Regions from separate parts of the Pseudomonas sp. FBCC-B1667 genome, predicted to be linked through region 1. Evidence: riboswitches for the same ligand, from Rfam matches in the RefSeq annotation. Region 1 holds a riboswitch; the other holds the start of a gene.
What was found. A riboswitch is a leader RNA that binds a small molecule or an ion and turns the genes downstream of it on or off. The one in region 1 is predicted to bind cobalamin.
Positions count from the first base shown of each region.

Region 2: it holds a riboswitch for cobalamin, as region 1 does, so the genes downstream of both, cobW (cobalamin biosynthesis protein CobW) here and cobO (cob(I)yrinic acid a,c-diamide adenosyltransferase) in region 1, are expected to answer to the same signal.

Region 1 is NZ_CP101437.1:2,010,583-2,026,258, reverse strand. Features, by position in the region: gene NL116_RS09045 (glutathione peroxidase) at 1-469, opposite strand, end outside; gene NL116_RS09040 (MFS transporter) at 644-1,852, opposite strand; gene NL116_RS09035 (MarR family winged helix-turn-helix transcriptional regulator) at 1,906-2,310, opposite strand; gene NL116_RS09030 (adenosylcobinamide-GDP ribazoletransferase) at 2,500-3,231, opposite strand; gene cobC (alpha-ribazole phosphatase family protein) at 3,234-3,809, opposite strand; gene cobT (nicotinate-nucleotide--dimethylbenzimidazole phosphoribosyltransferase) at 3,806-4,861, opposite strand; gene cobU (bifunctional adenosylcobinamide kinase/adenosylcobinamide-phosphate guanylyltransferase) at 4,858-5,379, opposite strand; gene NL116_RS09010 (cobyric acid synthase) at 5,521-6,972, opposite strand; gene cobD (threonine-phosphate decarboxylase CobD) at 6,969-7,961, opposite strand; gene cbiB (adenosylcobinamide-phosphate synthase CbiB) at 7,954-8,862, opposite strand; gene bluB (5,6-dimethylbenzimidazole synthase) at 8,859-9,509, opposite strand; gene NL116_RS08990 (cobyrinic acid a,c-diamide synthase CobB) at 9,506-10,906, opposite strand; gene cobO (cob(I)yrinic acid a,c-diamide adenosyltransferase) at 10,917-11,528, opposite strand; cobalamin riboswitch at 11,610-11,843, opposite strand; gene NL116_RS08980 (hypothetical protein) at 11,998-12,582, shown strand; gene NL116_RS08975 (PQQ-dependent sugar dehydrogenase) at 12,651-13,964, shown strand; gene NL116_RS08970 (C40 family peptidase) at 13,989-14,525, opposite strand; gene NL116_RS08965 (C40 family peptidase) at 14,691-15,317, opposite strand; gene hda (DnaA regulatory inactivator Hda) at 15,531-15,676, opposite strand, start outside.
Region 2 is NZ_CP101437.1:3,794,658-3,810,333, reverse strand. Features, by position in the region: gene NL116_RS17495 (fatty acid cis/trans isomerase) at 1-1,727, shown strand, start outside; gene nfuA (Fe-S biogenesis protein NfuA) at 1,826-2,410, shown strand; gene cobM (precorrin-4 C(11)-methyltransferase) at 2,486-3,232, opposite strand; gene NL116_RS17480 (cobalamin biosynthesis protein) at 3,313-3,726, opposite strand; gene NL116_RS17475 (CbtA family protein) at 3,723-4,430, opposite strand; gene NL116_RS17470 (CbtB domain-containing protein) at 4,442-4,633, opposite strand; cobalamin riboswitch at 4,753-4,980, opposite strand; cobalamin riboswitch at 5,174-5,385, shown strand; gene cobW (cobalamin biosynthesis protein CobW) at 5,486-6,547, shown strand; gene cobN (cobaltochelatase subunit CobN) at 6,551-10,408, shown strand; gene NL116_RS17455 (magnesium chelatase ATPase subunit I) at 10,470-11,468, shown strand; gene NL116_RS17450 (vWA domain-containing protein) at 11,588-12,133, shown strand; gene NL116_RS17445 (NADH:flavin oxidoreductase/NADH oxidase family protein) at 12,184-13,407, opposite strand; gene NL116_RS17440 (MerR family transcriptional regulator) at 13,485-13,895, shown strand; gene NL116_RS17435 (DUF2790 domain-containing protein) at 13,886-14,143, opposite strand; gene NL116_RS17430 (MFS transporter) at 14,207-15,676, opposite strand, start outside.

The sequences.
Region 1 (15,676 bases):
CGATTACCTGGCCTTTGCGATCGACCACGTATTTATAGAAATTCCACTTCGGCGCGCTGCTCTGCGCAGCCAGGACCTTGAACAGGTGCGTGGCGTCTTCGCCTCGCACTGCCTGCGGTTCGGTCATGGTGAACGTCACGCCGTAATTCACGTAACAGACCTTGGCGGTTTCGGCGGTGTCCTTGGATTCTTGCTTGAAATCGTTGGATGGAACGCCAATCACCTCCAATCCCTGCCCTTTGAATTGCTGATTGAGCGCCTCAAGGCTCTTGAACTGAGGGGCAAAACCGCAGTGGCTCGCGGTATTGACCACCACCAGCGGTTTACCCTCAAAGCGTTGACACAGATCGATCGATTCCTTGGCCCGCAGTTTTTGCAACGAACCTTGTAGCAGTTCAGGGCACTCGGCCTGAGCCAGCCCGGTCATTGCCATCAGCAACGCGGGGGCTGCAATCCAGCGCATCAGCATGTCGGTGCATCCTTGATAAGTCGTCAAAAACGAAGTTACTCGCCCTCACCGCTCGCTAGCAAGCACCCATGCCCAACTGCATCAGCGCCAGCCCGCCCTGTTGCCAGCCCCACCACGATAATGCGAGTAGCGAGGCGCAGAGAGCCGCTACAGCGATTCGCGGCCAAAGACTGTTCATATCGCACTCATCTGTGTTTGCAGGCGCGCTACCGGCCGCTCACGCACCGGCCAGTTCAGGGCAGCGGCCAACAGGCTCAAAAGAATTGCCACTTGCCAGATCAAGTCATAGCTCCCGGTTCGGTCATACACTACCCCGCCCAACCAGCCGCCAAGAAACGAACCGAGCTGGTGAAACAGAAACACAATCCCGCCGAGCATGGACAGGTTGCGCACACCGAACAAGGTCGCCACGGTGCCGTTGGTCAGCGGCACGGTCGACAGCCACAAGAACCCCATGGCCATGCCGAACAGGTACGCGGTGGTCGTCGTGACCGGCGCCCACAGGAACAGCGTGATCACCACCGCGCGCAACAGGTATAAACAAGTGAGCAAACGCGGTTTTGACATGCGCCCGCCGAGCCAGCCGGCAGTGTAGGTACCAAAGATGTTGAACAACCCGATCAGCGCCAGCACCGTGGTGCCCACCGTTGCCGGAAGGTGCTGATCCACCAGATAAGCCGGCAAATGCACGCCGATGAACACCACCTGGAAACCGCACACGAAAAAGCCGAACGCCAACAGCCAGAACCCCGAATGGGAACAGGCTTCGCGTAGCGCTTCGGAGAGCGTTTGCTCATGGCCGAATGTCGGCAGTGGTTTGTCCTTGAGCATGCTTACCAGCGGCACGATCAACGCCACCAACAGGCCCAGCACCAACAGCGCGGCGGACCAGCCGAGCCAGCCGATCAGCCCCAACGTGCCCGGCAACATCGCGAACTGACCGAACGAACCGGCAGCACTGGCGATGCCCATGCCCATGCTGCGCTTCTCGGGCGGCACCGCTCGGCCCACAACGCCGAGGATCACCGAGAACGAAGTACCGGACAGGCCGATGCCGATCAACAGGCCGGCGCTCAGGGACAGTGTCACAGCCGAATCGGACATCCCCATGAACACCAGGCCCAGCGCATAAAAAACGCCACCGACCAGCACCACTTTCGCCGCCCCGAAGCGGTCGGCCAGTGCGCCGGTGAAGGGTTGCGCCAGGCCCCAGATCAGATTCTGCAAGGCGATGGCAAACGCAAAGGTCTCACGCCCCCAGCCGAACTCGGCACTCATCGGTGCCAGAAACAGCCCGAAGCCGTGGCGCACGCCCAATGACAATGCAAGGATCAGCGCACTCCCCACCAATACCCAACCGCACGTACGCCACATCGATGTCATTTCTTATTCTCCGGTAGCGGGTATATACCCGCTTAAGATCGGAAAAACCGGCATCAGGCCAGTTCGTCCAGCAGTCTCAACAAGGTTTCGCGTTTCTCTGCACCCAGTCGGTCAATCAATCGTTGTTGAGCCGCTTCCCAGGCCGGCAAGGCTGCTGCCAAGCGTTCAGCCCCCGCCTCGGTCAGTCGGACGATGCGATTGCGCATGTCCTCGCCCTCGACCAGCTTCACCAGCCCTTCGCCCTCCAGCACACGCAAATTGCGCCCGAGGGTGCTGCGGTCCAGGCCCATGGCTTCGGCCAGCGTTGAAATACTCGGTTGATCCAGACGCTGTAAATTACACAGCAAAGAATACTGGGCAACGTTAATCCCGAAGCCGTCGAGAGCGCCGTCGTAATGCCTGCTGACGCCACGCGCGGCGCGACGCAGATTGATGCATAAACATTGGGAGTCGAGCATGGTGCGTGTATATACCCGCGGTCGTGTTTAATCAAGTTACAGGTGGTTTTAATCAGCGGTTTGGAGTGTCAGGCAGACCGCCTTCGCGAGCAAGCCCGCTCCCTCATTTAACTGAGCGCCTCGAGGAAGAATGCGATCGAATGTGGGAGCGAGCTCGCGAAGAGGCCAGCACATCCTGCACTCAAACCATCAGGTCAACGCCAATCCTGCCAGCACCACCATCTCCAGCAACTCCAGCATCGCCCCGGCCGTATCGCCCGTCGTCCCGCCCAATCGACGCATCATCAACTGCCGCAACCACACAAAAACCACTGCCGTCAGCACCAGCGCCCAAACACCGCTGAGCCCCGCAATCAGCACACACGCCACCGCACTGATCGCCAACACCTGCTGACCCGCCATACGTGGCAGATGATCTGCCAGCGCCTGCCCCAACCCGCCCGCGCGCACATACGGCGTAGTCAGGAACAAGCCCAGCATCGCGCTGCGGCCGGTCAGCGGAACGATGATCAGGAAAAGACTGTGCTGCTGCTCGACCAACGCCAGCAACGCGGCGAATTTCAATAGCAGCACCAACACCAGCGTCACCACGGCAATCGGCCCACTGCGTGGGTCTTTCATGATCGTCAGCGTGCGCTCACGGTCGCCAAATCCGCCCAGCCACGCGTCGGCGCTATCGGCCAGACCGTCCAGGTGCAACGCGCCGCTAAGCAAGACCCAAGCGGTCAGCAGCAACGCCGCATGCAGCAACACCGGCGTGCCCAGTAATAGCCAGTTCAGTGTCCACAGAATCGCGCCGAACAGCAGCCCCACCAGCGGATAAAACAGCAGCGACCGACCCAGCTCCTGAGGCGTCGGCATGCCCGACAGACGAATCGGCAGACTGCTCAGAAATTGCAGGGCGATCCAGAACGCCAGCATGGTCAGATCGCTTCCTTGAGAATGACGCCGGGTTCGACGCGCAACCCAAACAATGAACCATGAGCGACGTCGACATTGAGCAACTGCTCACGCGGCAATCCTCGCGCTTGAGCCAGCAATAAACGCATGACGCCACCATGACTGATCAACAGAACCCGCTCGCCAGCGTGGGCAACTGACAGCCGTTCGATGGCCGCCAGTACCCGAACAGAGAAGTCCGCCACCGGTTCACCGTCCGGCGGCGTAAACGAATAGGGATCAGCCCAGAACAGCCCTAGCGCGTCGGCATCGGTGTCCATCAACGCCGCAGCGCTCTGCCCTTCCCAGGCCCCGAAGTGCAGCTCTTGCAGATCCTTGTCCAACTGCACCGGCAACCCCAGTTGCGCGCCGAGTTCTTCAGCAAACCGCGCACAACGCTGCAACGGCGAACTGACCAATCGATCCCACGGCCCCTGCTCGATCACCGCTGCGCGCATCTGCGCCCAGCCTTTTTCCGTCAGCGCATCATCGAGACTGCCACGCAACCCGCCACCGAGCTCGGTCTCGCCATGTCGCAACAGGTCCAGACGCAACGTCATGCCGGGCGGTCCGCAACCGCGGCTTCGGCGAAGGTCGCCATCTGCCCGTGAAGGTCGCAGGCCAGGCGCAACAACGGCACAGCCAACGCGGCACCGCTGCCCTCGCCCAGACGCAACCCGAGGTCCAGCAGCGGCTCAGCGCCAAGGGTTTCCAGCACATGTCGATGTCCCGGCTCAGCACCGCGATGTCCGAATAGCAGCCACGCGCGACATTCGGGATTCAAACGCACCGCCACCACTGCCGCGACGCTGCAAATGAACCCGTCGACCAGCACCGCCACGCCTTCCTGCGCACACGCCAGATAGGCACCCACCAGCGCAGCAATTTCAAAACCGCCCAGATTGAACAATGTCTGCAACGCGTCCCCGCGCTGACCACCGTGCAGCGTCAACGCGCGCTCGATGACCTGAGCCTTGTGGCTGACACCCGCTGCATCCAGGCCGGTGCCCGGGCCAGCCAGATGCACCACCGGACAATCGAGCAAGGCACAGGCCAATGCACTGGCGGCGGTGGTGTTGCCGATGCCCATTTCACCGCCGATAAATAACTGCGCCCCGACTGCGATGGCGCGCTGCACGCTGTCGCGACCGGCCTGCAGGGCAAGCTCACCCTGGACCGCCGTCATGGCCGGGCCTTTGATGAAATTCGCCGTACCAGGGCCAACGTTCACGTGACGGACACCGGGCAGATTCAAGGTCGGGGTCACCGTGCCCAGATCCACCACTTCCAGGGATGCGCCCAACTGCCGCGCCAACACGCTGATCGCCGCGCCGCCGGTGACGAAGTTGTGCAGCATTTGCCCGGTGACTTCCTGAGGAAATGCCGAAACCCCTTCAGCCACGACACCATGGTCACCGGCAAAAATCGCAATCCACAGCTGATCCAGGTTCGGCTTGACCCGCCCCTGCAACCCGGCCAATTGCACCGCCACCGACTCCAGTCGCCCGAGGGAGCCGGCCGGCTTAGTCAATTGCTGTTGACGCGCCTGCGCCTGTTCGACGGCTTGCGCATCGATCGGCTTGCACGGGTTTAGCCACCAGGATTGAGTCATAACGCAGTTCCTTTCAGAGTCAGGGGCAGGCCGGCGACGGTCAGGACGACACGTTGGCAGCGTTCGGCCAGGGCTTGATGCAGCCAACCGGCTTCATCGACATAGCGGCGAGTCAATTCGCCCAGCGGCACGACACCCATACCGGTCTCGTTGCTGACAAAAATGATTTCACCTGGCAACGAGGCCAGGCAATCCAGCAGGGCTTCGCGCTCAGTGTTGAGGCGCTCAGCGTCGTCGAGCATCAGCAGATTGGTCATCCACAGCGTCAGGCAATCCACCAGCAGGCACCGGTCGGCGCTGGCGGTTTCACGCAGGACGCGGGCGAGTTCGACCGGTTCTTCAATCAAGGCCCATTCAGCCGGACGGCGGGCGCGGTGATGGGTGACGCGGTCGTTCATTTCGCCGTCCAGCGGTTGGCTGGTGGCGATGTAGGTCACGGCCCGTTGACTGTCGATGGCAAGTTTTTCAGCCAGTCGACTTTTGCCGGAGCGGGCGCCGCCGAGGATCAGTTGGAGCATGGTCATTTACCTTTAAATGGCGGCGTTGCGACTGGCCTCATCGCGAGCAGGCTCACTCCTACAGTGGGTCGATGGCGAACAAAAAGTGTATGTTCGCTGGCGATCCACTGTAGGAGTGAGCCTGTTCGCGATGAACTCACCTCAAATCCCGCAGAGTTCACGCAGCAGCCCGGTGTCCAGATGTTTCTCCACCAGATCCGCCAACCGTTCGATATCGCGCTCGCGCAATGCGTGGTAATCGACCTCCTGCACATCCTGCAACCCCGCCCAGCGCAGCAACGCGCTGCACGCCGCCGGCGATTCAAACAAACCATGCAAATATGTGCCGAAAATCTGCCCATCGACACTTTGCGCGCCATCGCAGCGACCATCGTCCAACTGCACGGCGGCGTTTTCCAGCGCTGGCCCGGTGGTCACGCCGGCATGAATTTCGTAGCCGCTGACCGCCGCGTCTTCCAGCGCCAGACGACCGCGCACATTGCGCAACTGCTTCTCTTCTTCGAGCTGCGTTTCAAACGCCAGAACCCCTAGGCCAGCGCTAGAGCCCGGTGCGCCCTCCAGGCCCAACGGGTCGTGCACGTGCTCGCCGAGCATTTGCAAACCACCGCAAATCCCGAGCACTTTGCCGCCGTAGCGCAGATGACGACTGATCGCTGAATCCCAGCCATTGGCCCGCAGGTACGCGAGGTCGCTGCGCACGCTTTTCGAGCCTGGAAGAATTATCAGATCAGCCGGCGGGATCGCCTGGCCGGGGCCGATGAATTGCAGGTCGACTTGCGGATGCAGACGCAGCGGATCGAAATCTGTGTGGTTGCTGATGCGCGGCAGCACCGGCACCACGACTTTCAGTACCTGGTCGGCCTTGTCGGTCTGGCGCTGATCAATGCCATCCTCAGCCTCCAGATGCAGGTCCATCACGTACGGCAGGACACCGATCACTGGTTTGCCGGTGCGCTCTTCGAGCCAGTCGAGACCGGGCTGCAGCAAGGCGATGTCGCCACGAAAACGATTGATGATGAAGCCTTTGACTCGCGCCTGTTCGGTCGGCGACAGCAGCTCCAGCGTGCCCACCAGATGCGCGAAAACACCGCCGCGATTGATGTCGGCGATCAACACCACCGGGCAATCCACCGCTTCGGCAAAGCCCATGTTGGCGATGTCGCCGGCGCGCAGATTGATTTCGGCCGGCGAGCCCGCGCCTTCGACCATCACCACCGGATACGCCGCGCTCAAGCGTTCGTGAGACGCCAGCACCGCTTGCATGGCGATGGTTTTGTAGTCGTGATAGGCAACGGCGTTCATGGTCGTGACCGCGCGCCCGTGAATGATCACCTGGGCGCCGGTGTCGCTGTTGGGTTTGAGCAGCACCGGGTTCATGTCGGTGTGCGGTTCAAGGTTGGCGGCCTGGGCCTGCACGGCTTGCGCGCGACCAATCTCACCACCGTCCGCGGTCACTGCGCTGTTGAGCGCCATGTTCTGCGGCTTGAACGGCACGACGCGCACACCCTGGCGCACCACCCAGCGACACAGCGCCGTCACCAGCGTGCTTTTGCCGGCATCGGACGTGGTGCCCTGCACCATCAATGTGCTCATTGGGCTTCCTTGGCATAGGTTTCAAAGGCTTGCGTCAGGCGTGTCCAGTCGGCTTCATCGGCGGGCAGGCCAAATCGCAGGCTGCTGTTGTGGGGGAACAAGCGCAGCAAAATGCCTTGTTGGGCCATGAATTCGTGCAGTTGCTCGGCTTGATCAATGATGAGCCACTGGAACAAGGCGCATCCACCCAAAGGCTTGAACCCGAACTGCTCAAGCAGTCGCGCCAGCCGTTCGCTGGCTTCTTCACTGCGCCGGCGTTGGCGGACGTGACCTTCGGTGTCCCGAAGACAGGCCTGGCCAATTACTCGGGTCGGCCCGCTGACCGCCCACGGTCCGACTTGCTCGGCGAGCAGTTTGAGCAGCTTGCGTTCCGCCAGCACAAAGCCCAGCCGTACACCGGCCAGACCAAAAAATTTGCCGAACGAACGCAGCACGATCAAGCCGACCAGATGGGTAAACGGCGCCACACTCAACTGCGGCGTGTTATCCATGAACGCCTCGTCCACCACCAGCCATCCACCGCGCGAGGCCAGGCGCGTGTGCCAGTCGAGCAGCCGACTCGGGGTCAGGCTCAGGCCGGTCGGGTTGTTCGGGTTGACCACCACCAGCACGTCGAGGCTGTCGATAAAGAAGTCGACTTCCTGCTCCAGCACTTCGCGCACGATGTAGCCACAGCGCCGCCAGGCTTCGGCGTGCTCGGCATAACACGGCGACAGCACGCCAACCTTGCCGGCGCGGCGCAACCGCGGCAGCAACTGGATGGCCATTTGCGAACCGGCCACGGGCAGCGCTTGTGCTGCACCGTAATAGTCGCAGGCCGCCTGCTCCAGACCGTCATCGGTTTCCGGCAAGCGTGCCCAGGCGCGCAACGGGATGTCCGGGACCGGAAATGGCCAGGGCGCCAGGCCACTGGACAGGTCGAGCCAATCAGCTTCCGCGATGCCGTATTCGAGCGCCGCCTTGCGCAATCGACCACCATGCTCAAGCATAGAATTCAGCCCCCACGCAGAGAATCAGCAACCATAACCATACCCCGCGCTGAACCAATTGCCAGCCACGGTCAATAGAGTCCGCATCCGCCGGCACACCTTCACCCAATTGCGGACGCTGATGAAGTTCACCGTGATAAATAGCCGCACCGCCCAACTCCACGCCCAATGCGCCGGCACCCGCCGCCATCACCGGGCCGGCATTCGGACTGTCCCAGGTCGGGCCTTGGGTACGCCAGCATTTCAACGCCAGGCGGGTGTTACCCAGCAGCGCGTAGGTCAACGCCACCAAGCGTGCGGGAATGTAGTTAAGGACGTCATCGATCTTCGCCGCGGCCCAGCCGAAACGTTCGAAGCGTTCATTGCGATAACCCCACATCGCATCCAGCGTGTTGCTCAATCGGTAGAGCACCACACCGGGCGCGCCGGCCACCGCAAACCAGAACAGCGCGGCGAACACCGCATCGCTGCCATTCTCCAGCACCGATTCTGTAGCTGCACGGGCTACTTCGGTTTTATCCAGTTCGCTGGTCTGGCGGCTGACCAGATACCCGACACGCGTACGGGCCTCTTCCAGGTCATCACTGCGCAGCGCCTTGGCCACCGGCTCGACATGTTCACCGAGGCTGCGCATGCCGAGTGCGCAATACAACGCGAGAATCTCGACCACCCAACCGACATAAGGCGCCCAGGACAATGCCGTGGCGAGCAAGGTCAGCGGCACGACCGCAATGACCCACGCGGTAACGCCATGACTGCGCCAGCCGCGTCCACCGCCGTTGAAACGTTGCTCGATTCGCTCGGCAAAACCACCGAACGCCACCAGCGGATGCCAGCGTTTGGGTTCACCCAGCAGCGCGTCCAGCGCTACCGCGGCGACACTCAATAACGCCACGCTCATTGACTCACTCCCCAATAATTTTCATACAGCAATTCGCTAAGCGGACGCGCTTGCGCCCAGCCTTCGAGTACCAGCATCGGCGCCGGATAGAATTCCTTGACCGGCCCCAGACAAAGAACCGCCAACGGTTTGGCCCCGGCCGGCAAACCCAGCAGGTCCGCCAGCGCTTGCGGTTCGAACAGCGACACCCAGCCCATGCCAAGGCCTTCGGCGCGGGAGGCCAGCCACAGGTTCTGGATCGCGCAGGACAACGAGGCCATGTCCATTTCCGGCAAGGTGCGACGGCCGAAGATGTGGCGCTCGCGATCATCCATCAGCGCGGCGACCAGCACCTCGGCGCAGTCGTTGATGCCTTCGACCTTGAGCTTCATGAATTCGTCCGTGCGCTCGCCGAGGGCGTCGGCGGTGCGGATGCGTTCTTCTTCGACCAGTTGCTGGATCTTCCCGCGAAGGGCTCGGTCGCTGATGCGGATGAAGCGCCAGGGCTGCATCAGGCCGACACTGGGTGCCTGGTGTGCGGCTTCGAGCAGACGGCGCAACAGTTCGGGCTCGACCGTGCCGCCGCTGAAGTGACGCATGTCGCGGCGTTCGGCGATGGCGCGGTAGACCGCTGCGCGTTCGGCTTCAGAGAATGCGTTGTCGCTCATGGCCTCTTCGCGAGCAGGCTCGCTCCCACAGTGGACCGCATTTCTTCAGACAATCCACTTTCTAATGCAGGAGTGAGCCTGCTCGCGATGGCGTCCTCAAGGTCAGGCACAAACAGCGCGGCAACCGCCGATGGATTGGACGGAAAATAAAAGTGCACATAAGAAGCCGTCATCCGCCCCTCGCGATAAACCGCCTCCGCTCCCCGCCCGCCATTCGGGCTCAGGCCACGCGCAATCGGCTCAAGCTCGGTACTGGTCAGGGAATGGTGATACGTGTGGCCACGCAACGAACCTTCCGGCAATTCCACCGCTTGCAACGCCAACGCGGCCAGACGCTTTTGCATCACCGCGTCGCCCTTCAGCAGCCCCACCAGTTCGGCGCGAGTGCCTTCGACATCCGTTAATGAATCAAGCAAATACAACATGCCGCCACACTCGGCCAACAGCGGTTTACCGGCCGCATGATGCACACGGATCGCGTCGAGCATCGTGGTGTTCTGCGACAGTGCAACATGGTGCAATTCGGGATAACCACCCGGCAGATACAAACTGTCTGCCTCTGGTAATTGGCTGTCACGGATCGGTGAGAAAAACCGCAACTCGGCGCCCATGGCTCGCAATAAATCCAGACTCGCGCCATAAGTGAACGCGAACGCCTCATCACGGGCCACGGCAATTCGCACACCCGCGAGCAACGGCTCGGCAGGGATCACATCCGGGGCGGCAAATTCCACCGCTGGCGGCAGCGCCACCTCGCAACTGCTGGCCAACGCATCGGCCGCCGCATCAAGGCGTAGATCGAGGTCGTTCAACTCGCTGGCTTGAACCAGGCCCAAATGACGGCTCGGCAATTCGATCCCGGTTTCCCGGGACAACGCGCCGTACCAACGCAAGCCTTCGGTCAGGCTGCCTTCGAGCAGTTGCGCATGACGCAATGTGCCGACGCGGTTGGCCAAGACGCCGGCAAACGGCAAGTCCGGCTGATACTTCGCCAGGCCCAACGCCAACGCACCAAAGGTCTGTGCCATGGCGGTGCCGTCAATTACGGCGAGCACCGGCACCCCAAAGTGCCGCGCCAGGTCGGCGCTGGACGGCGTGCCGTCGAACAAGCCCATGACGCCTTCGATGAGGATCAAGTCGGCTTCAGCGGCGGCTTCCCACAACAGTCGACGACTTTCCTGCTCGCCGACCATCCACATGTCCAGTTGATACACCGGCGCACCGCTGGCGCGCTCGAGAATCATCGGGTCAAGAAAGTCCGGGCCGCATTTGAACACGCGAACGTTGCGCCCCTGATTGCGATGCAAACGGGCCAGCGCGGCGGTGACGGTAGTCTTGCCCTGACCGGAGGCCGGCGCGGCAATCAGTACTGCCGGGCAGTGACGACTGTTTTTCATAACGTAGTATTCACAGCTCGACGCCTTTTTGCGCTTTGATCCCGGCCTGGAATGCGTGCTTGATCACGCCCATGTCGGTGACAGTGTCGGCGAGTTCGATCATTTCCGGCCTGGCGCCGCGACCGGTCACTACCACGTGCTGCATCGGCGGACGCGCCTGCAAATCACTGAGCACCTGATCGAGGTCGAGGTAGCCGTGCTTGAGTGCGATGTTCAGTTCATCCAGCACCACCAGACCGATGGACGGATCGCTGAGCAATTCACGGGACACCGCCCAAGCGGCTTCGGCGGCGGCAATGTCACGCTGGCGGTCCTGGGTTTCCCAGGTGAAGCCCTCGCCCATGACGTGGAAACGCACTTGCTCCGGGAAGCGACGGAAGAACAGCTCTTCGCCGGTGCTGTTACGGCCCTTGATGAACTGCACCACACCGCACTGCATGCCGTGGCCCATTGAGCGGGCGAGCATGCCGAACGCCGAACTGCTTTTGCCTTTGCCGTTGCCGGTCAGCACCAGCAACAAGCCGCACTCGTTCGGGGAATTGGCAATGCGTTCGTCGATCACGGCTTTTTTGCGCAGCATGCGCGCCAAATGGCGTTCGTCACGATCTGGGGTATCGGTCATAGGGAGCTCTCCGTTGAGGCTGGATAACGGCGGGCGGGGCACAAGAATAGACGGCAAGAAGCCTGGCATCGCCCACCGTGATGCCGTTGGATGAATCAGGCCGGTCTCCGGGCTCATGAGCGGCGTTGGCCGGACTGCGCGCCTTCCCATGTCGACAACAGACACAGTGGCTCAAGGCGCAGTTTTCACTCATTTACCGTTGCGGGGGCAGCGCCGGGATCGTGACGCTTCGTCGCTTGACGATGGTCACTCACCGGCTTCCCTGTTTCACTCTGTCGGCCACTGCCACAGAGCACCTGAAACAAGCCGCGAAGGTTAGAGGGTTGGGGGTGGAGCGTCAAATAAAGACAAAGCCCCGGCGAGCGATATACTGCCGCCGCTCGATTTACTGACGCCAACTTGCACCGCACGGCCAGCAGTGATATCAAAGAGCCACAAACCCAACAACACAATTACAAGGGTGAGCAACATGCAAGGCATGATTATCAGCAATCCGAAGCTGGAATTCCTGCGACCGGTGCTGGAACGCTGGTTTGACTGTATCGACCGCTACAACTCGGTTCGCGGCGATAACGAAGCGCCTTACTGGCATGACGAAAAGGCTAACCTCGGCCTGCTCAATGCCGCTGCGTGGATGGCGGAAATGGTCACACTGCAAGCCACAACGACACGCAAACAGCACGAAGAAGGCGAGCGCAACGCCCGCGCTGACCTGTTTATCGCCACCGCCGAAGAGCGTGCTTATTTTCAGGCCACTCAACGCTGGCCCAAGGTCAACAGCCTGAACCTGACGCAGGCACTGCAAGACATCACCAGCGACGCCAAACGCATCAGCTACGCCAGCGACCTGAAACTCGGCTGCCTGTTCGTGGCTCCGCAAAAAGCCCAGCAGAGCGCTACCCCTGAAGAACTTCAGGACATGGTCGACGACCTGCAAAAGGAACACTGCTGCGCCGTCGCCTGGTATTTCCCTTACGCCTACCGCAAGTTGCGCAATGAAGCCGGCAACTATCACCCCGGTATCGCGGTGTTGCTCAAGGAAGCTCGCGGCTGATCCATTGAACCATCGCTGCGTATATCTTCTCTATGATTTAAGACACCGCCTTCATAGGGAAGACCCGCATGCGCAAGCCCCCGCTCATACTCGTCATCGTGCTCGCCGGAGGGCTTGCCGCCTGTGGTGAAACCTCCAGCCTGCAAGTCTCCGACGGCACCGGTCCGTCACCCAAGCTGCCCGAACCGAATAAAACCCTGATCCCTACGGTGAACATCGCCCCGGCGATCGGCTGGCCGGCCGGCGCGAAACCCACCGCGGCTGCCGGCACCCAAGTGGCGGCCTTCGCTGAAGGCCTTGATCACCCTCGCTGGCTCTACGTACTGCCCAACGGTGATTTGCTGGTGGCCGAAACCAACGCGCCGCCCAAGCCCGATGACGCCAAAGGCATTCGTGGCTGGGTTATGAAGAAAACCATGAGCCGCGCCGGCGCCGGCGTGCCCAGCCCGAATCGCATCACACTACTGCGAGACAAGGACCACGACGGCATCGCCGAAACCCGTACGGTGTTCCTGGAAAATCTCAATTCGCCGTTCGGCATGACGCTGGTCGGCAATGACCTGTACGTGGCCGACACCGACCGCTTGCTGCGTTTTCACTATGAAAACGGTGATACCGCGATCAAATCGCCACCGATCAAAGTGGTCGATCTGCCGGGGGGCACGCTGAATCATCACTGGACCAAAAACGTCATCGCCAGCAAGGACGGCAGCAAGCTGTACGTCACAGTGGGCTCAAACAGCAACGCCGGTGAAAACGGTCTGGACAAGGAAGAAGGCCGCGCGGCGATCTGGGAAGTGGACCGCGCCACCGGTAATCACCGGATATTTGCCTCAGGGATTCGCAATCCCAACGGCCTGGCTTGGGAGCCTCAAAGCGGCGCGCTGTGGACGGCTGTCAATGAGCGGGACGAAATCGGCAGCGACCTGGTGCCGGACTACATCACGTCGGTCAAGGACGGGGCGTTCTACGGTTGGCCCTTCAGCTATTACGGCCAGCACGTCGACATTCGGGTTGAACCGCAAAACCCGGATCTGGTGGCCAAGGCCATTGCGCCGGACTATGCGGTCGGCCCGCACACCGCTTCGTTGGGCCTCACGTTCGCTGAAGGCAACACCTTGCCCGCGCAGTTCAAGGAAGGGGCGTTCATCGGCCAGCACGGCTCATGGAACCGAAACCCGCACAGCGGTTACAAAGTGATTTTCGTACCCTTCACGGGCGGCAAACCGACCGGGCAACCGGTGGATGTGCTGACTGGATTCCTCAATAAAGACGAGGACGCCATGGGCCGGCCGGTGGGCGTGGTGATCGATCAGCAAGGTGGCTTGCTGGTGGCGGATGATGTCGGCAATAAAGTCTGGCGCGTGTCCGCAACCAAATAACCGCAACCCCCTGTAGAAGTGTGACTAGGGATTGCGCGCCAGGTGCTCAGGCTGCAGAACGCGCTTGGCGCTCAGGTACGCTTTCTGCCAGTACGCCTTGGACAGGCTGTCGAGCTTCACCGTGCCGCCCGTGGCGGGCGCGTGAACGAAGCGTCCTTCGCCGACGTAAATCCCGGCATGGCTGACTTGCGAGCCGCCATTGGTGGCGAAGAAAATCAGGTCACCGGTCTGCAAACCTTCCTTGCCTACATTGGCCGCTTGCATGCTGATCATTTCGCGTGTGGTGCGCGGCAGGGAAATGCCGGCAGCATCCCGGTAGACGTAGCCGATCAGGCCACTGCAATCGAACCCTGAGTCAGGTGTATTGCCGCCCCAGCGGTAAGGCGTGCCCACAAGCCCCAACGCACGAAACAGCACCTCTTCGGCCTCGGGGGAGAATGCTTGAGAAGAACCAAAGACGATGGGAGCACGAACAACCGGCGCAGGAGGCGGTGTGCGGCTGGCGCAGGCGCTGAGCAGCGCTGCGAAGAACATAAGTGCGAGGCGGGCCGACATCGTCATAAGCAGAACATCCTGATCTGGCTGCGGCTATTTCTGCCGGGGAGACAGAAAAGAAAACCGCCTGCGTTGGACGCAGGCGGTTTGCCATCAATATTAGATCAGGATTCTAGCGGCTACGCGGCAAACTTCAAGTAAGACTTTAACTTCGCCTTACAAACTGTACGTTTACTTGCGAGCGGTGACCACGGTCGGGGCCATCGCGAGGGCGCGCTTGGCCTCGATGAAGGTCTTGTTCCAGTAGCTATCGCCCAGGCTATCGACCCGGACACCACCACTTTTGCGGCTACTGGAGTGGATGAACTGGTTGTCACCCAGGTAGATCCCGGCGTGACTGACGCGACCGCGACGACCGTTGGTGGCGAAGAACAGCAGATCACCGGGCTTCAGCGCGCTGCGAGCGACCAGAGGTGCGTTCACGTTGATCATTTCGCGAGTGGAGCGCGGCAGGTTCATGCCCGCTTCTTCACGGAACAGGTAGCCGATGAAACCACTGCAATCGAAACCGGCTTCAGAGGTGCCGCCGAACCGGTAACGGGTACCGATCAGGGACATGCCACGTTCGAGAATGCTGTCGGCCAGAACCGGAAGCTGGTACGACTTGCCGTCGGCAAAGTCAGCCAGTTCTTTATCGGTGGCCAGCTCTTCCTGGAAAAGAACGGAAGAGGATTGCGCGGTAACTGAATTTTTAACCTGCTGCTGTTGCTCTTGCTGGGACACTGGAGAGTGAGCAGCGCAACCGAACAACAGGGTGACGAGTGCGAGAGGCACGAGGGGTGCGAAGCGCTTTAGCATGGGCACGACCGTGGCTGATAGTTGTAAAGAAGTAGAGACTATGCCCGCTATCATCCTCATTTGCAAATTCAATCGAACTTTATGTGACTTATCGGTTTCTCGTTAACATCTAAGCGCTTAAGCCCCTTTTAAACGCTTACGCAGCCTGCAACCTTGTAGGAAAGCGCAGTTTCTGGCGCCTGAAATACGCCGAAACCCCGCCAGGCCTTGGCTTCACCAGCCTAGCGTTTCTTTCAGGAAGGGGATGGTCAGCTTGCGCTGAGCTTGAAGAGAGGCCTGATCGAGACGTTCCAGCAGCTCAAACAGCGCGCTCATACTGCGAGTACCGCGAGTCAAAATAAAATGCCCGACTTCATCGG
Region 2 (15,676 bases), 1.8 Mb from region 1:
TCGATGAGCAAGCGCTGATGCCGAGCGCGAAAGAAGCGCTGGAGGTGGTGCAATGGGAAAACCTGCTCAACGCGCCAGGCTCCCGGCAAAGCCTGGTGGCGCGATGGTTGTTTGAGCACTGGTTTCTGGCTCACATCTATTTCAAGGACGGCGAGCCTGGGCACTTTTTCCAGTGGGTGCGCTCGCGCACGCCCACCGGCCAGCCGATTGACCTGATCAACACCCGTCGCCCGAACGACGACCCAGGCACTCAGGTGTATTACCGCCTGTGGCCGGTGCAGGGGGTGATTGTGCAGAAAACCCACATCACTTATCCGCTGAGTGCGGCGAAGATGGCGCGGGTCAAAAGCCTGTTCTATAGCGGCAACTGGCAGGTCAACGCCTTGCCAGGCTATGGGCCGGAGCGGCGGGCCAATCCGTTCGATACCTTCGAGGCGATCCCGGCGCAAGCGCGCTACCAGTTCATGCTGGATAACGCTGAATACTTCGTACGCACCTTTATTCGCGGCCCTGTCTGCCGTGGCCAGATTGCCACGGACGTGATCCGCGATAACTTCTGGGCGCTGTTCCAGGCCCCGGAACATGACCTCTATATCATCGACCCGAACTACCGCGGCCAGGCCACGCCGTTGCTGGCCATGCCGGGACAGAACGATGACGTCGGCAGCGTCTTGAACCTGTGGCATGACTACCGCGACAAACGTAACGAGTACGAAGCGCTGCGCCGGGACAGCTACGCCGACACACCGGCGCCCAGCTGGTCGACCTTGTGGGCCGGGAATGACAACGCGCTGCTGAGTATCTTCCGCCACTTCGACAGTGCGTCGGTGAACAAGGGCCTGATCGGCGATGTGCCGCAAACGATGTGGCTGTTCGACTTCCCGCTGCTGGAACGCACCTACTATCAGTTGGCGGTGAACTTCGATGTATTCGGCAACGTCTCTCACCAGGCACAGACCCGCCTGTACTTCGACCTGATCCGTAACGGCGCCGAGCAGAACTTCCTGCGCCTGATGCCGGCCGATTCCCGAGACGGTTACCTTGACGATTGGTACCAGAACGGCGGCAAGTTCAAGATGTGGCTGGACTACGAGGCCATCGACGACGACACGCCGACCGCGCTGAAACTCGACGAAAAAGACCCCAAACGTGATTTCGCCCAGCAGTTGCTGGCCCGTTACGGCGATCTGAACGCCATGCCCGATCCGATCAACCGCTGCGACGGCGCGTATTGCTCGCGGCCGAACATCGACCCGGACTTGCAGGATGCCGAACAGGCCCTGAGTCGCCTGACCTCGCGCCCGGCGGCGGGTTTGAAGGTCATCGACCAACTGCCGGAAGCGACGATGTTGCGCATCGAAACGACGAGCGGCAAACGCCAGGTCTACAGCCTGCTGCGCAACCGAGCGCACAGCAATGTGGCGTTCCTGCTGGGTGAGTCGTTACGATACCAACCGGGGCTCGACACGCTGACGATTTTCCCGGGCGTACTCAGCAGTTATCCGAATTTCATGTTCAACATCCCGGCCGACCAGGTGCCGGCCTTCGTTGATGCCATGGAAAACGCCAGGGACACGGGCAGTTTTGAGAAAATCGTCGAACGTTGGGGTATTCGGCGCAGTCATCCGCAATTCTGGTTCTATTTCCACGATCTGAGCCGCTACGTCCACGAGACCGACCCGGTGGAAGAAGGTGTGCTGGACATGAATCGCTACGAGAACCTCTAAGGCCCACCGTCCCAGTGTTTATTTCCCGACAAAAATACTAGGACTTTGTGCGGCGCGTTGATTGGCGTAAACTGCGCCCAAGCCTGCGAGGAGTTTCCATGACCGCTATAACCATTACCGACGCCGCCCACGATTACCTGGCTGACCTGCTCTCCAAGCAGAACACCCCGGGCATCGGCATCCGCGTCTTTATCACCCAGCCTGGCACCCAGTACGCCGAAACCTGCATTGCCTACTGCAAGCCGGGCGAAGAAAAACCAGAAGACACGGCGTTGGGGCTTAAAAGCTTCACCGCTTACATCGACTCGTTCAGCGAAGCGTTCCTGGACGACGCGGTAGTCGACTACGCCACCGACCGCATGGGCGGCCAGCTCACCATCAAGGCGCCAAACGCCAAAGTACCGATGGTCAACGCCGACAGCCCGGTCAACGAGCGCATCAACTATTACCTGCAAACCGAGATCAACCCGGGGCTGGCGAGCCACGGTGGTCAGGTCAGCCTGATCGATGTGGTCGAAGACGGCATCGCCGTGCTGAAGTTCGGTGGTGGTTGCCAGGGCTGCGGCCAGGCCGACGTGACCCTGAAGGAAGGCATTGAGCGCACGTTGCTCGAGCGCATTCCGGAGCTCAAGGGCGTACGTGACGTGACTGACCACACGCAGAAAGAAAACGCCTACTACTGAGTAAGGTGTTCACTGCGACTTAAAAAACGGCGCCCCGTGAGCGCCGTTTTTTTATGGGTGAAATTCACCGGGGCCCTATGGGCGATAGAGATGCGCATGCCCCGCACGATACAGCGACGACTCACTAAAGTGATCACTCCCCAACACCCGTCCCACCAGAATCAACGCCGTGCGGCGAAACCCCTTGGTTTCAACCTTCCCGGCAATATCCTCTATCGTCCCCACCACCCAATCCTGATCTGGCCACGTCGCCCGGTGAATCACCGCAATCGGGCAGTTCGCGCCGTAATGTGGCAGCAGTTCAGCGAGGATTTTCTCCAGATGATTCACACCTAAATGAATCGCCATGGTCGCCCCATGCTGCGCCAGGCTACCCAGTTCTTCACCCGCCGGCATGGCGGTCTTATCGGCGTAGCGGGTCAAAATCACGCTCTGTGAAATGTCCGGCAAGGTCAGTTCAGCCCCCAAAAGCGCTGCACACGCCGCCGTCGCCGTGACTCCTGGAATGATTTCAAACGGAATATCCAACTCGCGCAGGTAGCGAATCTGCTCGCCAATCGCGCCATACAGACTCGGATCACCCGAATGCACCCGCGCCACATCCTGCCCGTTGGCGTGGGCGTTTTTGATCAGTTCGATGATCTGTTCCAGGTGCAATTCGGCGCTATTGAACACCTGCTCGGCGTGATGGCCATCCAGCACGGCCGCGGGCACGAGGGAGCCGGCATAGATGATCACCGGGCAACTGCGAATCAACCGCTGGCCTTTGACTGTGATCAGTTCCGGGTCGCCGGGACCTGCGCCAATGAAGAAGACAGTCATGGTCGTTCCTGTGAAAAAAGGGGCTGGGCAACGCTTCAGATGAAGATTGCTCATGATCGAAAGCACGATTATCGGGGATTTTACGCAGCGCCGGCCAACGCCAGGGTCGCTTGCGCATATTTTTGTCGGGGAATCAGCAGCTTTGCCGGTGCCTGAGTCAGTTGTTCGGCGAGTGCCAGGGCGGCACTTTCCGCTATGCCGTAGCAGCCGGTGCGCTCGAACGCGATGTCGGAACGATGGCTGAGGCGGGTGTGATACCCGGCCAATTGTTCACTGCTGAAGAACATCAACGGCAGGCTGAGCTGTTCCGCGAGTTCGATCAGGCCAGGTTCGTCGCGCTTCAGGTCAATGCTGGCGAGTGCCTTTATCTCGTGAAGCCCGATCTGATGAGCCTGTAGCGCTTGATCAAGCAATGCCCGCAGCGTGCTGGCGGGGCAGCCTCGCTGGCAGCCCAGGCCGACCACTAACGTCGGCACTGTGCTGGCATCGGTCATGCGTGATATTGGTCGTCGCTTTTGCGGCGGAACAACCAGGCGCTGATCAGGCCCAGGGCCAGCCAGAACGCGACGTTGGTCAACTGCGAAGCGATTTTGAATTGAGTTTCCAAGGCGTGCGGCGCGAGCATCGAATGCACTTCCGGTTGTGGCGCGCCAATCACGTGCGGGACGGCCAGAATGGCAACACCCAGCACTTTCATCATCCAGTGACGGCTGAACACGATCAGGGCGATGCCGGCAGCGGTGGACGCGGCAGTACCGATCCACCAGATCTGCCGTTGCGCCAAATCCGCCGCCGCAGTGCCCGGCAGTTCCGGTGGCAGGCCCAGGGTCGGCGCCAGTACGAACGTCGCATAACCGGCCAGACCCCAGAGCAGCCCCTGAGAGGTTTTGGTCGGTGCGCGCAGGGTGTAGAGGCCCGCGAGCATCAGGGCAAAACCAACCGCCACCACCAGATTCCCGCCAGTGGTCGACAGCACGCGCTGCCAGCCATCTTGCGGTTCCCAGGCTTCCGCGTCGTGGGTGTGCGCGGCCATGGCGCCGTCGGCGTGTTCATGGGGTTGAACCGCTGTCGGCTCGGATTTCTCGTACGTTTCCGCCTGAAGAATCAGCGGTGCGACCCAGAAACTTTGCAGCAGGGTCAGCAGCAGGGCGGCCAGGAGCCCTGTAAACCCTGCGGTTTGCGCAATGCGCTTGATCATGTTGTCAGCTCTCAATGGCACGGGAACGCGGAGCTGTGACGGGTGTCGTGAGCGGCGTTGTGCACGGCTTCGATGTGCGAGAAACCGGCGAAATACACCAGGCACGCGCCCAGGATCGACGCGCAGAGGGCGGCGGTCAGGCGTTGAGTCAGGGTAGAAGTGGTGCTGGTGGTTGTGTGGCCGGTGCTACTGATAATCGACATGGCGCATCCCTCTGGTCTGTCAGCGGGTGAATAGGGCGCATGGAAACCCCTGCGAACCGGGCACGCAGACGTTTAAACAGCGCCCGCCCACCGCGGGTTTGTTGTTCAGTGGCCGTAACGGTCACTTTGTGTTGCGGGCCGGTCTCCGGGCTCACGAGGGGCGCTGGCTTTCGCCTTGACCTGCAAGCATCACCTTCCCATGCCGAACTGCTGGCACAGTGGATTTGATGCTTCGCTCGCTTACCGTTGCGGGGGCAGCACCGGACTGACATGGCTTTGAGTAAAGCACATGAATCACCGGTTTCCCGTTTCACCCTGTGAAGGGCACCCGTAACAAGATGCGTAGGAGAGCATGGGCGGGGGATTCGCGTCAATTGGCAAAGGTTCTCAACTTGGAACCGAGGTGGTTCCTTCACGAGCAAGCCCGCACACATTCGACCGCATGCCTCTGAAGGAACTCGGTCAAGTGTGGGAGCGGGCTTGCTCGCGAAGGGCGCGCCGCCAATGTCATGTGAACATTGACCCGCCCCAGCGCGATGCGTAGCCTTGCGCTTTCGAGGTTCTTCGGCGTTTGCCGAAGCTAAGAAGGGAACGCGGTCAATGCCGCGGCTGCCCCCGCAACTGTGAACGGTTCAGTTTCTGCCATGCCACTGCATGCGCCAGCCATGGCGCGAGCGGGAAGGCGCAGCAACCGCCAGTCAAACGACTGGCCAGCCGTCAGCCAGGAGACCTGCCTCGACACAGATTCTGACTTTCAACCGGGCGGGGTGATCCGGTGGCGAAATCTTCCGTGCAGCGTGTGCTGCGGCGGTTGTCGTCCCGTATGCCCGCCACCTTGCCAAAGGGCATCCGATGAAAACACTGGCCAAACTCCCCGTCACCATCGTTACCGGCTTCCTCGGCTCGGGCAAAACCACTTTGCTGCGGCACATGCTCGACAACGCACAGGGCCGTCGCATTGCAGTGATCGTCAACGAGTTCGGCGAGCTGGGCATCGACGGCGAAATCCTCAAGCAGTGCTCCATCGGCTGCACTGAAGAAGAAGCCAACGGTCGCGTCTACGAACTGGCCAACGGCTGCCTGTGCTGCACCGTCCAGGAAGAATTCTTTCCGGTGATGCGCGAATTGGTCGCCCGTCGCGGTGATCTCGACCACATTCTTATCGAAACCTCGGGCCTGGCCCTGCCCAAGCCGCTGGTACAGGCTTTCCAATGGCCAGAAATCCGCAGCGCCTGCACCGTCGATGCGGTGATCACCGTCGTCGACAGCCCGGCCGTGGCCGCCGGCACCTTCGCCGCGTTCCCGGATCAAGTGGATGCCCAGCGCAAACTCGACCCGAACCTGGACCACGAATCGCCGCTGCACGAACTGTTCGCCGACCAACTGGCCAGCGCCGACCTGGTGATCCTCAACAAGGCCGACCTGATCAGCCCTGAAAACCTGGCCCGCGTGCGCCTCGAAGTCGCCGAAGAACTGCCGCCAGCGGTGAAAGTCATCGAAGCCAGCAGCGGTCGCGTGCCACTGGACGTGTTGATCGGCCTTGGCGCCGGCTCCGAAGAACACATCGACAGCCGTCACAGCCATCACGATCATCACCATGACGGCGAAGACGATCACGACCACGATGCGTTCGACTCGATCTCCATCGAGCTGCCGCAAGCCGACGAAAGCCTGCTGATGGATGCGCTGACCCAACTGGTGGTCAAACACGGCATCCTGCGCGTCAAAGGTTTCGCCGCGATCCCGAACAAGCCGATGCGTTTGCTGATCCAGGGCGTGGGCACGCGTTTCGACAAACACTTCGATCGTCAGTGGGGCGCCGAGGAAGCGCGCACCACACGCCTGGTGCTGATCGGCCAGGAATTGGACGCTGTGCAACTCGAAGCGCAATTGCGCGCCGCGCTTAGCGTTTAAGCCATGCACCTGCTCAGGACCCAGCCCGGCGGCTTCGTGTCGGATGACAACATCGCCGACCTCGGACAAACCCCCGCCGAGCTGGTGATCCTGTGCAGCGGCGACTCCAGCCTGGCGCTGCTCGCCGAAGCCGCGCAGCAACTGCCCGACGATTACCCGAGCGTACGCCTGGCCAACCCGATGCAGGTGCAGAATCACGCCTCGGTCGATGTGTATGTCGACGAAGTACTGCGCCACGCCAAGGTGATTCTGATCTCGCTGCACGGCGGGATTGCCTATTGGCGTTATGGCGTCGAGCGTTTGGTGCAATTGTCCGAGCGGGGCGTGCAGCTGATTCTGGTGCCGGGCGATGATCGTCCGGATCCGGAACTCAGCGACCTCAGTACCGTCGAGGCCTGCGACCGTGATCGGCTCTGGCAGTTTTTGCGACAGGGCGGCATGGGCAATGCCCTGGATTTCTTCCGCTGCCTCGCCACTCGTTGGCTGGGTCGCGATTACGCCTGGGCCGAGCCGCAAGTGCTGCCGCGCACCGCGATTTATCACCCGCACAAAAGTCCCGCTGAGCTGAGCGATTGGCAAGCCGACTGGCAAGCCGATCAACCGGTGGCGGCGGTGCTGTTTTACCGCTCGCATTTGCAAGCGGCGAATACCGATTTCATTGATGTGTTCTGCCAGCGGTTGCAAGCCGCCGGGTTGAACCCTTTGCCAATAGCCGTGGCCAGTTTGAAAGAACCCGGCTGCCTGACGGTGGTCGAGGATTGGCTGGATGACGTCGAGGCGGGGGTGATTCTGAACACCACCGGTTTCGCCCAGTCCAGCCCCGAAGCCCCGCACCTGCGACCGTTTCGCCGCAACATTCCGGTGATCCAGGCGATTTGCGCTCAGGACAACGAGCCCGGGTGGCGTGCCAGCGAGCAGGGCCTTGGCCCGCGTGATCTGGCGATGCACATCGCGTTGCCGGAGCTGGACGGTCGGATTATCAGCCGCCCAATCAGTTTCAAGGATCTGGCGTGGCGCAGCGAGCGCAGTCAGTCGGACGTGGTGTGCTATCGACCGCAACCGGAACGCATGGATTTCGTCGCCGAACTGGCGCGGCGCTGGATCGATCTGGCGCGGGTGCCGAACAGCGAAAAACGCATCGCCCTGATCCTTGCCAACTACCCGACCCGCGATGGACGGATCGGCAATGGTGTCGGCCTCGACACGCCGGCCGCAGCGTTGAACATTCTGCGTGCGCTGCATCAGGAAGGTTATCCGTTGCCGGCCGAGTTGCCGGACAGCGGCACCGCATTGATCCGGCAATTGCTTGGCGGCGTCAGCAACGACCTCGATACCCTTGACCAGCGACCATGTCATCAAAGCCTCGCGCTCGACGACTACAACCGCCTGTTCGACGCCTTGCCCGAGGCCAATCGCCAGGCCGTGCTGGAACGCTGGGGCACACCCGAAAACGATCCGATGTACCGTGGCGAACGGATGATGATTGCGGGGCTGCGCTTCGGCCTGACCTTCGTCGGCATTCAACCGGCGCGCGGCTATCAGGTCGACCCGAGCGCGGTGTATCACGATCCGGATCTGGTGCCGCCTCACGGCTATCTGGCGTTCTACTTCTGGCTGCGCAACACCTACGGTGCCCACGGCGTGATTCACGTCGGCAAGCACGGCAACCTCGAATGGCTGCCAGGCAAAGGTGTCGGGTTGTCGGAAAACTGCTGGCCGGATGCATTGCTGGGGCCGCTGCCGAACATCTATCCATTTATCGTCAACGATCCGGGCGAGGGCGCTCAGGCCAAGCGTCGCACCCAAGCGGTGATCATCGATCACCTGATGCCGCCGCTGACCCGCGCTGAAACCTACGGTCCGCTGCGCAACCTCGAACTGCTGGCCGACGAATATTACGAAGCACAACTGCTCGATCCACGTCGTGCCCGGGAGTTGCAGCGCGACATCCTGCAACTGGTGCGCGATACGCACATTGATCGCGAACTGCAACTGGACGAAAAACTCGACAGTGATGCCGATGCGGCGATCTGGTTGCCACGCTTGGACACCTACCTGTGCGATTTGAAGGAGTCGCAAATTCGCGACGGCCTGCACATCTTCGGCGAATCACCGACCGGGCGGTTGCGCATTGACACCTTGCTGGCCTTGCTGCGGATTCCACGTGGCGATGGCCGTGGCGCGCAATCGAGCTTGCTGCGGGCGTTGGCGAAAGCGTTTGAGCTGGGGTTTGATCCGCTGGATTGTGGATTGGCCGAGCCTTGGGAAGGGCCGCGCCCCATTGAACTGCAAACCCTCACCGATGAAGCTTGGCGCACGGCAGGTGATACCCGTGAACGCCTCGAGTTGTTTGCCGCTCGACTCATCACCCAAACGCTGGATGCTGAACCCGATCCCTGTAGGAGTGAGCCTGCTCGCGATGCGGTTCACCCTCCACCATTGATGTCGATTGACCCACCGCTATCGCGAGCAGGCTCACTCGTACAAGAGGCGGTTTGGTCTGAAGTGGACGACATCCTCGACAGCCTGCGTGAAGTGGTCGCACCACGGCTCGACGCTTGCGGTCCCGCAGAAATGCGCGGCCTGCTTGACGCCTTGAATGGCCGCTTCGTCCCCGCCGGTCCGAGCGGCGCACCCAGTCGCGGCCGCCTGGACGTGCTGCCGACCGGGCGCAACTTCTATTCGGTGGATGTGCGCAACCTGCCCACCACCACCGCGTGGCGTATCGGCTTCCAGTCAGCCAACCTGATCCTCGAACGACACCTGCAAGACCACGGCGATCACCTGCGCCAGCTCGGCCTGTCCGTCTGGGGCACCGCGACCATGCGCACCGGCGGCGACGATATCGCTCAAGCCATGGCGCTGATGGGCGTGCGTCCGGTCTGGGCCACGGGCAGCCAGCGGGTCGACGATTTCGAAATTCTGCCGCTGAGCCTGCTCGACCGTCCACGCGTGGACGTGACCTTGCGTGTCTCCGGGTTCTTCCGCGATGCGTTCGCCAACCTGATCCGCCTGTTCGACGCCGCGGTGCAAGCGGTCGCGGCACTGGATGAACCCGACGACCTCAACCCCTTGGCCGCCAAAGTGCGCGCCGAGCGTGAAGCGTTGATGCAATCGGGCCTGGATGAGGACGCCGCGAACCGCCAGGCTGGTTGGCGAATCTTTGGTGCCAAGCCCGGTGCGTATGGCGCCGGCGTCCAGGGCGCCATCGACGGGCGCCTGTGGCAAAGCCGTGACGACCTGGCCGAGGTTTACCTGAATTGGGGCGGCTATGCTTACGGGGGTTCCGACGAAGGCACAGCGGCCCGCGAACAATTCGCCCAGCGCTTGAGCCAGGTGCAAGCGGTGCTGCAAAACCAGGATAACCGCGAACACGACTTGCTCGATTCCAACGATTACTACCAGTTCCAGGGTGGCATGCTTGCTGCCGTGGAAAGCCTCAGCGGTGAAACAGCGGCCAGTTACCACGGCGATCACAGTCAGCCGGATTTGCCCAAGATCCGTACCTTGAAGGAAGAGCTGAACCGGGTAATCCGCTCCCGAGCGGCAAATCCAAAGTGGATCGACGGGGTCAAGCGTCACGGCTACAAAGGCGCGTTTGAACTGGCGGCGACGGTTGATAATCTGTTTGCCTTCGACGCCACGACGCAACTGATTGACGATCACCAGTACGCGTTGCTGGCCGACGCTTATTTGCTTGATCCGGCGACGCGCGAGTTCGTTCGCGAGCACAATCCGCACGCCTTGCGCGACATGACCGAACGGATGCTGGAGGCGCAGCAGCGGGGGATGTGGAAGGAGCCGGGCGAGTACCGCGAGGCGCTGGAAAACCTGCTGCTGGATATAGAAGAAGACAGTTGATGCACCGCAAATCCCACAGGTACAAGGTTCACCTGCCACCGACCATGACCGAGTATTGAAGATGACCGACACCTCGCATTTCCCTTTATCCGCCGTGGTCGGCGCCGACGATTTGAAGCTCGCCCTGTACCTGACCGCCATCGATCCGAAAATCGGCGGCGTGCTGATCGAAGGCCCGCGCGGCATGGCCAAATCCACTTTGGCCCGGGGCCTCGCGGACCTCTTGGCCAGCGGGCAATTTGTCACCTTGCCCCTGGGAGCCACCGAAGAGCGACTGGTCGGCACGCTCGACCTCGACGCCGCACTAAGCGACGGCCGCGCGCAATTCTCTCCCGGTGTATTGGCCAAGGCGGACGGTGGCGTGCTCTACGTCGATGAAGTCAACCTGTTGCCCGATCACCTTGTCGACCTGTTGCTTGATGTCGCCGCCAGCGGCATCAACCTGATCGAACGCGACGGTATCTCCCATCGGCATTCGGCGAAGTTTGTGCTGATCGGCACCATGAACCCGGAAGAGGGCGAACTGCGTCCGCAACTGCTTGACCGCTTCGGCCTGAACGTCGCGCTCAGCGGTCACACAGCACCGGCTGAACGGGGCCAGATCATCCGTCGGCGGCTGGATTTCGACAGCGATCCGCAACACTTTTGCGCGCAATGGGAACACCAGCAGCAGTCGCTGCGCGAACAATGCGAGAAGGCCCGTAGCCTCCTGGCAAGCATTCCACTCGACGATCAAGCGTTGGCGCTGATTACCGAGCGTTGTTTTGCCGCCGGTGTCGACGGCTTGCGCGCTGACCTGGTGTGGTTGCGCGCCGCTCGCGCCCACGCCGCATGGCGCGGAGCAAACGCGATCGCCGAAACCGATATCGACGCCGTCGCCGAGTTCGCTTTGCGCCATCGTCGTCGTGAGCAATCACCGCCGGCACCGCAAAACAGTCAGGCGCCATCGCCGCAACATTCCGCCCCGAGCGAAGGCCAGGGTCAATGGGGTGAAATGCCCGCCCAGGCGCTGCCGGTTGGCGCCCGTCGTGAAGTGCCGAGCTGGCCAAAAAAGCCCTAGGCATTCGCCCTCGATCTGACGCGGGGGCGAATGCCAGACCCCGCTCAGGACGGCTGGACAACGGCAAACAGGGCAAACGCCATGCCGCACGCAGCGGCTCGATCAACTGGCCCGGCACCCTGCTCAATGGCCGGCCACGTCAGCGCAGCGATGTGTTGTTTCAGCTGCGCACTCGAAGCGCCCATGAGTTATGGCTGGTGATTGTCGATGCCTCGGCCTCGACGCGGCGTCATCGGGCATTAAGCGATGCCAAGGGTTTGCTCGCGCAGCTATTCGACGATGCCTACCGCCAGCGTGCGCGGCTAGCATTGTTGACGGCCAGCGGCAATGTGCCGAAATGGCAGGTGCAAGGCTTGAAAGCATCGTCTGGATTGCGCAACTGGCTCGATGGCTTGGGGGCGGGCGGTGGTACGCCGTTGTTGGCGGCGCTGGGTGAGGCGGGGCATTGGTTGACGACTCGACAGAAGCGCTTTCCGGCGGAGCAGCAGCGTGTGTTGCTGCTGACCGACGGGCGATTGAAGGAGTGGTCATTATTGCCAACGCTGGAATGCCCCGGCCTGCTGATTGATATCGAGCGCGGGCCAATCCGGTTGGGGCGGGCGAGACAGATGGCGGCGGAGTTACAAGCGGATTATCGGCACATTGATGAGCTGATTCCTGGCTGAATTATTGGTTTCGTACTCGCCCCATCGCGAGAAGGCGACTCGGTCTGTATTTATTGACCCATCGCCTGGCGGTACTGCCGCGTACGCCGGCCACTGTACAACCGGTCAAGAATCAACGCCCACACCGCCGACACCTGCGGGCGAGGCTTGCGTCCGCGACTCAATCGATGCAGCTGGAACTTCACCACCGCCATACTCGCCAGCGCGGCCAAAGGCTTGCGTTTCCACAGAATCGGCGGCAGTTGCGGATGGCTGTTGCGACCTTCGCGCCAGTGTTTGACCAATTGCGGTTCAACCGCCAGCGCCGTGCCGATACCGGCCATGGCAATGCCGCTGTCGAGCACCTGTTCGACGATGGCCAGGCGCCGAATGCCGCCCGTTACCATCACCGGCAAATTCGCCACGCTGGCGAGCTCGCCGGCCATTTCCAGAAAGTAGGCTTCGCGAGCCAAAGTGCGTCCATCACGGGCTTCGCCTTGCATGGCCGGGGCTTCGTAGCTGCCGCCGGAGAGTTCGAGCAGGTCGATGTGTTGCTCGTTGAGCCACAGAATCACTTGGCGGGCATCGTCGGCGTCAAAACCGCCCCTCTGGAAGTCAGCAGAGTTGAGTTTCACCGCCACGCAACACTGCGGCGAGACGGCGCGGCGAACGGCGCTGACCACTTCCAGCAGCAAACGCGCGCGATTCTCCAGTGTTCCGCCCCAACCGTCAGTGCGGCGATTGGTCAACGGCGAGAGGAATTGGCTGATCAGGTAACCGTGGGCCGCATGAATCTGCACACCGGTGAAACCGGCCTTTTCGGCGATGGCTGCGCTGGTGGCGAAGCGTGCGATCACTTCGGCGATATCGGCCTCGGACATCGGCTTAGGCTCGGCAAACATTTTCGAAAACGCCCCCAGGTCCAGCGCCACAGCCGACGGTGCCAAGGCTTGTTGACCAAGGTTGGCCATGGTCTGGCGGCCGGGATGATTGAGCTGCATCCAGAACTGCGCACCACCGGATCGGCCGATAGTCGCCCACTGACGAAAGCGTTCCAGATTGCGCTCATCCTCCAGCACCACGCCGCCGGGCCCGGTCATGGCGCGCCGGTCGATCATCACATTGCCGGTCAGCAACAGGCCCGCTTCGCCCTCGGCCCAAGACTGATACAGCTGAAACAATGCGCCTGACGGTGCTTGCCCGGTGTCCGCAAGATTTTCTTCCATGGCGGCTTTGGCAATACGATTGCCGACGGTCTGGCCGTTGGGCAGATTTAACGCATGGAAGGGCGACATGCTTGACTCCTCGTCAGTAAAGAGCAGAGGCTAAGCTTAAAGTTAACTTTAATGTCAAGCAGGCAAATGAGGCCGGAATGAAGATTGGTGAATTGGCGCAGTTGAGCGGGTTGAATGCATCGCGTATTCGCTTTTACGAGTCTCAGGGGTTGATTCGTCAGGTCGAGCGTTCGGCCAATGGCTACCGGCGCTATCCCGCGCAAGTCCTGCAAACATTGATGATCATTCAGTGCGCGCAGCAGGCCGGGTTCAGCCTCGAAGAGCTCAAGCAGTTGTTACCGGACACGGTGACGGGCGAGTTCAAGCACGAAGCGTTACTGGCGGGGTTGGTGCGCAAGGTCGAGCAGATCGAAGTCATGCAACTTCACCTGGCGCAGAGCAAGGCGAAGTTGCTGGGGGTGATTGAAGGCATCCAGGCACGGCCCGAAGGGATGGCCTGCGAAGCGAATGCCGAGCGAGTAATGGCATCGCTCAAGCATCAGTTCTGATCGATGCACGAATCACCGAATGCCTGATAGCGCAGGACGTGAGTGGCGCCCATTGTGTCGACGTAGGTCATCTCCCGTGGACCGATGCCGCAATAATCGCCGCTGGTGATGTTGACGACCTTGGCAATGTTCAGCGATTTCGAATAGCGGTAGTCCTCGACGTTCGAGGTGCTGGCGGTGGCGACAGACGCGGCGGATGCGGTGCCGCTCAGGGCAATCAGAAACAGCGCGGACAGGAAACTTTTCATGGCAGGGCTCTCGTGGTGGCTACTGAGCGATTTCAGTGGCAGTACGACGAGCCCCGCCAAGGTTTATTCCAGGCTCAGGGAAAATTTTTTGGGCGCCGGGACTGGATGGCGCATCAACGTACCCACCACCAGCGACCCCGCCAAGGCCAGCACACCGGCGACGCAGAGCAACAGACTGAAACCGCCGACAAAGGCCTGGCGCGCCAATGGTTCGACCAGCGGCCATGCTGTTTCCGGGAGTAGATTCAGTGCCGCTGTCATGTCGCCGGCCACCACCCTCGACGCGATGCCTTGGGTCTGGCTGAGCCATGCCGCGCCTTGTGTCGATAGAGCGCTGCGCAACAACAGCTCGGTATGGCTGGAGAGCAACGCTCCATAGACCCCGATGGCCAACACGATGGCGCTGAAACGCATGGTGGTGCTCATGCCAGAAGCCATGCCGGTGCGCTCGCGGGGCACGCAAGCCATGATGTTTTTTTGCGTGTCGCCATTGAGCAGCCCGGCACCGGCGCCCGATACGCCAATCGCCAGGGCGAAGGGCAGGTAACCGCCGCTGCTGACGGCCCAGGCACTGAGCAAGTTGCCGCAGCCGACCAAGGCTAATCCGCCCGCCATCAGCGCGGCAGGCGAAAATCGGCTGGCGAGTCGCGCGCCGATGCGTGGGAAAACCAGCATGGTCAACGCAAACGGCAACATTCCGAGTCCTGACGCGATGGCCGAAAAGCCAAGGCCGTTTTGCAGGTAGAACGGCAGCAAAGTCATCATCACTTGAGCGCAACCGGCGTAAGCGAACATGCCGAGTAGCGCCCCGATAAAGCGTGGGTGTTTGAACAGTTGCAGGTCGACCATCGGCCGCTGTTGCATTCGCTCGATCACCACGAACAACCCCAACAGCGCCGCGCCGCCGATGAGCCGGGCGTAGGTGATCGGGTTGCTCCAGCCAATGCGGTTGGCCTCGATCAAGCCCCAGATCAGGCACAGCAAACTCGCACTGAACGCCAGGCTGCCCCAGGGATCGAGGCGCGCGGACTGGGCGTCTCGGGATTCCGGCACGGCGCGCCAGACCATGAGCATCAAGAACAATCCCACCAGCAGGTTAAGGTAAAAAATCCAGCGCCAGCCGACGTATTCGGTGATCAGCCCGCCGACGGTCGGCGCGGCGGTCATCGCCACGCCCATGCACGCGCCCCAGAATGCCCAGGCCTTGGCCCGTTCGGCTTCATCGTGAAAGGTGTGGCCGATGGAAGCCAGGGCCGAGGTCAGCAACAGCGCTGCGCCCACGCCTTTGATCGCCCGGGCAATGTCGAGGAACAACGCGTTGGGCGCCGCTCCGCAACCGAGGGAGGCGAGGATGAAGATACCCAGGCCCCAGAGCAGGGTTTTCTGCCGGCCAAAGCGGTCGGCAATGCTTCCTGCCGGCAGCAGCAGGGCAGCGAACGCCAGCATGTAGGCGCTGACCACCCACTCGATGTCGGCAAAATTGGCGCCCAGGTCCCGTGCGATGGTCGGCAGGGTGACCGCGACGATGTTGGT